Regions from separate parts of the Brevundimonas sp. LPMIX5 genome, predicted to be linked through region 1. Evidence: riboswitches for the same ligand, from Rfam matches in the RefSeq annotation. Region 1 holds a riboswitch; the other holds the start of a gene.

The links. A riboswitch is a leader RNA that binds a small molecule or an ion and turns the genes downstream of it on or off. The one in region 1 is predicted to bind cobalamin.
Region 2: linked by a shared signal. The riboswitch ahead of D1604_RS02870 (TonB-dependent receptor plug domain-containing protein) and the one ahead of D1604_RS04870 (DUF1852 domain-containing protein) in region 1 are both predicted to bind cobalamin.

Annotation. Positions count from the first base shown of each region.
Region 1 covers NZ_QWTZ01000002.1:781,865-786,296, forward strand. Annotated here, with positions in the region: gene D1604_RS04860 (MerC domain-containing protein) at 1-265, shown strand, start outside; gene D1604_RS04865 (methionine synthase) at 316-1,344, opposite strand; gene D1604_RS04870 (DUF1852 domain-containing protein) at 1,374-2,360, opposite strand; cobalamin riboswitch at 2,467-2,682, opposite strand; gene D1604_RS04875 (short-chain fatty acyl-CoA regulator family protein) at 2,746-4,158, opposite strand; partial or broken gene D1604_RS04880 (2-methylaconitate cis-trans isomerase PrpF family protein) at 4,275-4,432, opposite strand, start outside.
Region 2 covers NZ_QWTZ01000002.1:379,176-383,607, reverse strand. Annotated here, with positions in the region: gene D1604_RS02880 (MBL fold metallo-hydrolase) at 1-327, shown strand, start outside; gene D1604_RS02875 (dicarboxylate/amino acid:cation symporter) at 471-1,742, shown strand; cobalamin riboswitch at 1,872-2,082, shown strand; gene D1604_RS02870 (TonB-dependent receptor plug domain-containing protein) at 2,215-4,164, shown strand; gene D1604_RS02865 (DUF2842 domain-containing protein) at 4,211-4,405, opposite strand; gene D1604_RS02860 (hypothetical protein) at 4,405-4,432, opposite strand, start outside.

The sequences.
Region 1 (4,432 bases):
TTTGTTCGTCGAGGCGCCCTGGGTGCATTGGGCCTTCGCCGCGACGGCGGCTCCCATCGCAGCCTGGAGCCTGACGCGACCGGACGCCAGCGGACGCCGCGCCTGGCCGCTGATCAGTCTGGGAGCCCTCGGCGTCGCCATGCTGTTCCTAGCGGCCGCCGAGTGGCCATCCCACGAAATGGAGACGCCGATCACTGTCGTCGGCGGCCTGATGCTCAGCGCAGCTCATGTGATGAACTGGCGACGCAGACCGCATGTCCGCTAAGCCTGCCGGCGCCCGCCTTCAGGCGACGGGCGCGTCGAGCATTCACGGCGCTAGGCCGACAGTTCTTTCCGGATGATCTCGGCCCCGGCGCTCAGGGCTTCCAGTTTGCCTTGGGCCACACGGCGAGACAGGGGCGCCATGCCGCAATTGGTGGCGGGATAGAGTTTATCGGCGTCCACGAACTGAAGCGCCTTACGCAAGGTGTCAGCGACCTCCTCCGGCGTCTCGATCGTGTCGGTCGCCACGTCGATGGCCCCGACCATCACCTTCTTGCCCCGGATCAGTTCGATCAGATCCATCGGCACGCGCGCGTTCTGGGCCTCAAGCGAAATGATGTCGATGCTGGACGTCCGCAGCTTGGGGAAGGCCTCCTCATACTGCCGCCATTCGGAACCAAGCGTCTTCTTCCACTCGGTATTTGCCTTGATGCCATAGCCGTAGCAGATGTGGACGGCGGTCTCGCAACGAAGCCCCTCGGCCGCCTTCTCCAGCGTCGCCACGCCCCAGTCGTTGACCTCGTCGAAGAAGACGTTGAAGGCCGGCTCGTCGAACTGCACGATGTCGACGCCCGCCGCCTCCAGCTCTCTGGCCTCGTCATTGAGGATTTTTGCGAATTCCCAGGCCAGTTTTTCGCGGCTGCCATAGTGGTCGTCATAGAGGGTGTCGATCATCGTCATCGGCCCCGGCAGGGCCCATTTGATCGGCTGGTCGGTTAACCCGCGAAGGTATCTGGCGTCCTCGACGAAGACCGACTTCGGTCGGCTGACGGCGCCCGCGACCACCGGCACGCTGGCGTCATAGCGATTGCGGATACGCATGGTCTTGCGGTTCGCGAAGTCTACGCCGTCCAGGTGTTCAATGAAGGTCGTGACGAAATGCTGGCGGGTCTGTTCGCCGTCGCTGACGATGTCGATGCCGGCCCGGCGCTGATCGCCCAGCGACAGCCGCAGCGCGTCCCGCTTGGCTTCGATCAGGTCCTCCCCTTCCAGTTTCCAGGGCGACCAGAGGGTTTCAGGTTCGGCCAGCCAGACAGGTTTGGGCAGACTGCCGGCGGTCGAGGTGGGCAACAGGGTTTTCATGATGGATGACTTTGGAATGCTGGGCTGGATCAAACGGCGAAGCTGGCGGACCATTGGTCGAGGACGTCGCGGTACGGCTTGATGAAGCGTTCTTCGACGAACCTGCCCTGTTCGACGGCCAGCCGGCTGCGCTCGTCACGGTCGTAGACGATGCGGGTCAGGGAATAGTCCTGATATTTCAGGCTGGGCTGGTAGTGTTCGGTCGCCGGCGAGTTGGCGTTGTAGATCTCGGGGCGATAGATCTTCTGGAAGGTCTCCATGGTGCTGATCGTGCTGACCAGTTCCAGGTCGGTGTAGTCCGCCGTCAGGTCGCCCACGTGATAGAAGGCGAACGGCGCCACGCTGCCCTTGGGCATGAAGTAGCGGACCTTCATCCCCATCTTCGCGAAATACTGGTCAGTCGGCGAGAACTCGTCATTCTCATATTCGAAGCCGAGCACGGGATGCTCATTCCCGTTCCGATGATAGGTCTTGTTGCTCGACACGCTCAGGCAGATGACCGGCGGCTTTCGGAAATTTTCCCTATAGGCGCTTGACGTCAGGAAGTACCTGAACAGCTTTCCATGCAGATCGCCGAACCCTTCCGGGGCCCCGGCGCCAGGGTGGCTCTTCATATGCTCCGGCAGAACCACGCTGAAGTCGTAGTCGCGGACGTAGGAGGAGAAGTTGTTCCCCACGATCCCGTCGATCCGCTCGCCGGTCTGCTGATCGACAATCGTCGTCTGAAGAATTTCGATCAGCGGGAAACTGTCCGCCCCCTCACCCGGGGCGACGCTCATCTCGACGGAGATGATCTGGAGTTCAACCGCGTAGCGATCGCCCTTCGGATTGTCCGTGTGCGCCAGCGAGTTGAACCGGTTGTCGATCATCCTCAGCGTGTTGCGCAGATTCTCCTGACGGCTTTCCCCTCGCGCCAGGTTCGCGAAGTTGGTGGTGATGCGCGTGTTTTCGGCAGGAACATAGTCCTCGTCGAGCGGGGTCCGCTTGATGCTGAAGGTGAATTCGCTGCTGAGCATGGTCTCTGCCGTTATGCTGTGACGGGACAGCGGACAGGGACGCGCGACCGCCCGCGCGGAATCGTCCCGTCGCGGCGCTCATGCGGCCTGACCGACACCCCGTCGGAGGACGTTATCTGTCGCGGCAGGTCTCCTGGCTCACGGGTCATCGCCTCCGGTCCGGCCTTCCCGAAGGCGAACCTCCAGTGACGCGAAATGGACCTTCGACTCGCCGCTCACAGTTGCGGGGGCAGCGCCGGCATCGACCGCAGTCTCACCGGCTTCCCTCTTAGCTCCGCACAGTCCGAAGACTGCGCGCAGAACCACGACGACGCGAAAATGCCACGGCCGTCGCCAAAGTCAATAACGATATAAGGATATCTTTATATCGTTATTGATACCTGTTTCAGGTCGCCGCCGCCGTCGGATAGGGCGTAGAGACGCTGCGATCCATGTCGATCTGCAGAGCGCGACCGATGAAGGGGAAGGCGCGCTGCGGGCATGTCGGGCGCTCGCAGATCTTGCACCCGGCGCCGATGGGGGTGGCGGCGGCCTGATCGGACAGGTTCAACCCCTGCGAATAGACCAGCCGCTCTGCGTGACGGATGTCGCAGCCCAGTCCAATCGCGAACGTCTTGCCCGGCGCGCCGTACACTGGCCCCGGACTGCCTACGGTGCGGGCGATCCACAGATAGGTGCGGCCGTCCGGCATCTGAGCCATCTGGGTCAGCACCCGCCCCGGCTGGACGAAGGCCTCATAGACGTTCCATAGCGGGCACGAGCCGCCGACGCGCGAGAAGTGAAAATCCGTGGCCGACTGGCGCTTGGAGATGTTCCCGGCGCGGTCGACGCGGATGAAGAAGAAGGGCACGCCAAGGGCGCCGGGTCTCTGCAAGGTCGACAGGCGGTGGCAGACCGTCTCGAACCCGACGCCGAAATGCCGCCCCAGCCGGTCGATGTCATAGCCGTAGACCTCGGCCTGCCGCAGGAAGTCGCCATAGGGCAGGAGCAGCGCCCCGGCGAAGTACTGAGCCAGGCCGATGCGCAACAGGTCGCGGGTTTCGCGCTCTTCCAGCACAGCGGCGTCGATCAGGCTTTCGATCAGGTCGCCCGCTTCCAGGAAGGCCAGTTGCAGCGCCATCTGAAAGGCCTGCTGACCCTGCTTGATAAAGGCCGAGACATACAGCGTCCGGCTCGGCCCGTCGTAGCGGCGCTGGGCCTCGTCCGTCTCGTCGAAGACGACGCGGACGCCGTGCTTCTCGGCCAGCCATGCGATCAGTCCGGGCCGCACCTGGCGCGGCGACAGCCCCGCCGCCGCATAAAGACGCTCAGCCGCCTCATCCAGTTCGGCGACGTGATTGCGGCGCGAATAGAAGAAGTCGCGCACCTGCTCGAACGGCATCCGCGCGGGGGCCTCTCCCGCCACGTCTTCACCCAGCCTCAAAGCCATGGCCTCGGCGCGTTCAGCACTCTGACGCGTCTTGCGGTGCAGGGCGACGAGGGCGCGCCCCACGGCGGGCATGTTGAGCGCCAGTTCTCTTAGCTCGACGGTCGAGATCGGCTCATCGCCGCCGTCCGCCAGCGCGTCGCGCACATCCGAGATCAGCCGCCCCTCTTCATCCTCCGAAAAGAACTGCACGTCGACGCCGAAGACGGCGTTCAGCTTCAGCAGCAGGGGCACCGTCAGGGGGCGCTGGTTCTGCTCGATCTGGCTCAGATAGGAGTTGGAGATATCCAACGCCCGCGCGACCGCCGTCTGGGTCAGGCCGCGCTCCTCGCGCAGCCGACGCAGCCGTACCCCCATGAAGGTCTTGCTCATGTATTTTGCAACTTTTACAGATCGAGCTGGCGATATTGACAATATTTGCGCGATAAATCGCGAATAATCAGCACTTTATGTGAATATTGCAAATATCCTGGCCGTGCAAGAACGGCTCAGTTCCCCGCGTCGAACGACCCGGCCGGGACCAGAATGCGCCCCTCCATCAGGCGACGTGCGCTGCGGCTCATGATCGCCCTTTCCACCGTCCAGACGCCCTCGGTCTGACGCGCCTCGGCGCCGACCGTCAGTGCGCCCGACGGATGGCCGAAGC
Region 2 (4,432 bases), 400 kb from region 1:
CCGATTCGATCTGTCGGTTACAGGATCGGCGGGGTGGTCTATTCCAGCGACGTGTCCGACCTTGATGACGAGGCGCTGGAAGCAGTGCGCGGGGCTGACCTGTGGATATTGGACGCCCTTCGTTACACGCCTCATCCGACCCACGCCCATGTCGACAAGGCGCTGGACTGGATCGCGCAGACGGGCGTGAAGCAGGCCGTGCTAACTAATCTGCATATCGATCTGGACTATCAGCGATTGAAGCGAGAGCTTCCGGCCAATGTCGATGTCGCTTATGACGGTTGGCGTGACCGACTTTTGCTGGACGAGGCTCAGGCTGCGGTGTGACGCAGGCCTGTCCATGCAAAAATATGTGATGTGCCATAGAGGTTTTATCGGCTATTCGCTGCGGCTGAGATGCGGGCGGTGGGGCCCTCCATTGGTGTAACGGCGGCGTTGGGGGTTTCTGCGCCGCGAACCTGGACGACTGTATGAAACGTATGTTCGCTTACCTCATCGTCGGGGCGATGGTCCTCGGCGTTGTGACAGGCTGGGGCCTGAATCATTTTCTGACGGGGGATCAGGCTTCGGCCGCGGCCTCTAATCTCAACGTGGTGACGGATGTCTTCCTGCGGCTGATCAAGATGATCATCGCGCCGTTGGTGTTCACGACCCTGGTGGCGGGCATCGCCCATATGGAGGACGCCGCCTCGGTGGGGCGGATCGGCGTGAAGACCATGACCTGGTTCATCGGCGCTTCGATCGTCTCGCTGGTGCTGGGTCTGGTGATGGTCCAACTGCTGCAGCCGGGCGCGAACATGCACCTGCCGGAAGCGGTGGCGGCGACGGCCCCGGCGGCCTCGACCGACGCCTTCTCGCTGCACGGCTTCATCGCCCACCTGGTGCCGACCTCGATCTTCGACGCCATGGCCAGGAACGAGATCCTGCAGATCGTGGTCTTCTCGGTCTTCGTCGGCACGGCGGTCGCGGCCCTGGACGACAAGGCGCCGGCGGTGCTGCACTTGGTCGAACAGGCCGCCAGCATCATGCTGAAGGTGACCGAGTTCGTGATGAAGCTGGCGCCCTTCGCTATCTTCGCCGCCCTGGCTTCGACCATCGCCACGCAGGGGCTGGAGATGCTGGGCACCTACGCCAAGTTCGTGCTGGGCTTCTACGGGTCAATGGCGACGCTGTGGGGCCTGCTGTTCGTGGCGGGCGCCGTGGTGCTGGGCAAGCGGGTCGTCCCGCTGTTCCGGGCCATCCGCACCCCGACCCTGCTGGCCTTCTCGACCGCCAGTTCGGAAGCGGCCTATCCCCGTATCCTTGAGGCCCTGCCCAAGGTGGGCGTGCGCCGTCGCATCGTCAGCTTCGTCCTGCCGCTGGGTTATTCGTTCAATCTGGACGGGTCGATGCTCTACTGCACCTTCGGCACCATGTTCATCATGCAGGCCCACGGCGTGCATCTGAGCGTGTCGCAGCAGATCTTCATGCTGCTGCTGCTGATGGTGACGTCAAAGGGCATTGCCGGCATTCCACGCGCTTCGCTGGTGGTGATCATGGCCACCCTGACCTACTTCGGCCTGCCCGAGGCGTGGATCGCCATCGTGCTGGGCGTCGATCACCTGCTGGACATGGGGCGCTCGGCCACCAACGTCGTCGGCAACTCCGTCGCCGCCGCCGTGGTCGCCAAGTGGGAAGGCGAACTGGACGACATTCCCGAAGCGGACAGTCCGGACGGACAGGCGCAAACCGCCGCCGTCTGACGTCGGTTCAGTTCAACAAGGATCAGGGGCGTGGAGAGATCATCTCCGCGCCCCTTTTTCCTGGGCGCCGCCTCTTCGCTCTGCTTTGCCGCAATGGCGGCCAGGTTGACCTCAGCGGCAAGCGGCCTTACTGCGGCGACCGCGTCAGGTCCCTCCGAACGGGGGGTTAAAAGGGAATGGAGTGTGAAACTCCGGCTGTTCCCGCAACTGTAAGCGGCTAGCCCGCGCGTCAAACGCCACTGGCGGCTCGAAGGGTTTCGACCTGATCGACCACTGGGAAGGCGACGCGCACCGGCCTTGATCCGCGAGCCAGGAGACCTGCCTGTCGCCGTCGTTCTCCGCGCGGTCGGGATGTGCCGGGCGGTCGAGGCAACTCGTGTGACGACAGTCTTGAAACCAGCCGCGTCAGCGGCCGCCTTTGCTCGTCAGAGCGCGGTCGGTCGGGCGCGGCGTCGTCATATGGAGAACCGGATTGAACCGGACCGCATTCGCCGCCCTGGCCGCCGCCAGCCTTCTGGCCGCCGCCCCTTCCTATGCAGCGGAAGGCGCTGATCAACAGGCGGCCGCCCCTGACGTGGCGGGCCGCGCCGGCGCGACCGCCGTCGAGGACGTGGTCGTCACCGCCAACCGTTCAGCTCAGCCGATCGAGCGGGTCGGAGCTTCCGTCACCGTCCTGACGCGGGCCGCCATCGAAGCGCGCCAGACGACGGCCGTGGCCGAGCTTCTGGCGCAGACGCCCAGCGTCAATTACAGCCGCAACGGCGGGCCGGGCACCGTGACCAGCCTGCGTATTCGCGGCGCCGAAGGCCATCACACCGTCGTGCTGATCGACGGGGTCAAGCTGAACGATCCGTCCTCGACCCAGGGCGGCTTCGACTTCGGCAACCTGCTGGTTGGCGACGCCGCGCGTATCGAGGTCCTGCGCGGCGCCCAGTCGACCCTGTGGGGCAGCCAGGCCATCGGCGGCGTGGTGAACATCGTCACGACCGAGCCGACGGAAGCCTTCCAGGGCAGCCTGGACGCCGAGGCCGGCGCGCGCGGAACGACCTATTTCCGCGGCGGCGTCGGCGGCGCCAATGAGCGCCTGAGCTGGCGCCTGGCGGCCAGCCGTTATTCGACCGACGGCTATTCGGCCTACGCCACGGGGACCGAGGACGACGGCTATGACAACACCGGCCTGTCAGGTCGGTTGAATCTGAAGATCACCGACGCCGTCTCTGTGGATCTGCGCTCGGTATGGTCCAGCGGACGCGCGGATCTGGACGCCTGGAACGGCGACAGCCGCGATTACGGCAAGACCCAGGAACTGGTCGCCTACGCCGGTCTGAACTTCGACCTGTTGGATGGCCGTTTCCGCAACCGCATCGGCTATGCCCACACCGATACGGATCGCCGCAACTTCAACCCCGACAATAAAATCCAGACCCTGACCTTCGACGCCGAAGGTCAGAACCGGCGCTGGGAATATCAGGGCGCCTTCGCCGTCACCGAGACGCTGAACGCGACCTTCGGCGTCGAGCACGAAAAGTCGGAAATGAAGTCCCGCTCGCTGGGCGACTGGAATCCCAACGCCGACTACGGGCGCGGCGAGGCTGAGCTGAACAGCGTTTATGGTCAGGTTCAGTGGACCGTGCTGGACGGCCTGACCCTGACCGGCGGGCTGCGTTATGACGATCACGCTCAGTATGGCGACAATCTGCTGGGGCAGGTTGCGGCGGCCTGGTCGCTGAACGACGGCGCGACCGTGCTGCGCGCCAGCTGGGGACAGGGCTTCCGCGCGCCGGGCCTGTACGAGCTCTACAGCGAATACGGCAACCTGGATCTGCAGCCGGAAGAGGTCGACAGCTGGGAGATCGGCGTCGAACAGCGACTGTTCGACCGCGCTGTCGTCTCGGCGACCTACTTCCAGCGCGATAGCGACAATGAGATCGACTACGCCAACTGCCTGCCTGGGGACCTTCACCCGATCTGCAGCCAGCCCTACGGCGGCTACTATCAGAACATCCAGAAGGCCGAGGCCAAGGGCGTCGAGCTGATCGGCCGCTTCGACGTGACCGAGCGCCTGCACCTGAACGCCAACTACACCTGGACGGACGCCAAGAACGCCGTCGGCGAAAACGAAGGCAAGCGCCTGCGTCGCCGCCCTGAGCACATGGGCAATCTGGCGGCGGACTACGACTGGGCTTTTGGCCTGAAGACGGGCCTGTCCGTTCGCTACGTCGGCGAGTCGTTCAATGACCTGGAGAACGCGGTGAAGGTCGACGCCTTCACTCTGGTCGACCTGCGGGCTTCCTATCCGATCGACGACAATCTGGAAGTTTATGGCCGGATCGAGAACGCCTTCGACGAGGAATATCAGACCGTGCTGGGCTACGGCACGGCCGGTCGCGGCGTCTTCGGCGGCGTGCGCGTCCGCTTCTGATAAGAAGGCCGGGCCGCCCTGACATCGGGGCGGTCCGGCCGAACCTCTATTCCCGTTCGGCCCAGCGCAGCAGGGGAATAAGCGGCACGCCCCAGCCGATCCCAGCCACGGTGAAGAAGATCAGATCGATCCACCAGGCCTTGGGCAGCAGGTCGTGCACAGTCACGGCCCCCCAGATCCAGAAGATCAGGAAGAACACCACCGCCACGGTGGCGACGAACCGGCGTGCGCGGGGCGCCATCAGCGCTTGTTCCTGAACAGGAAGAAG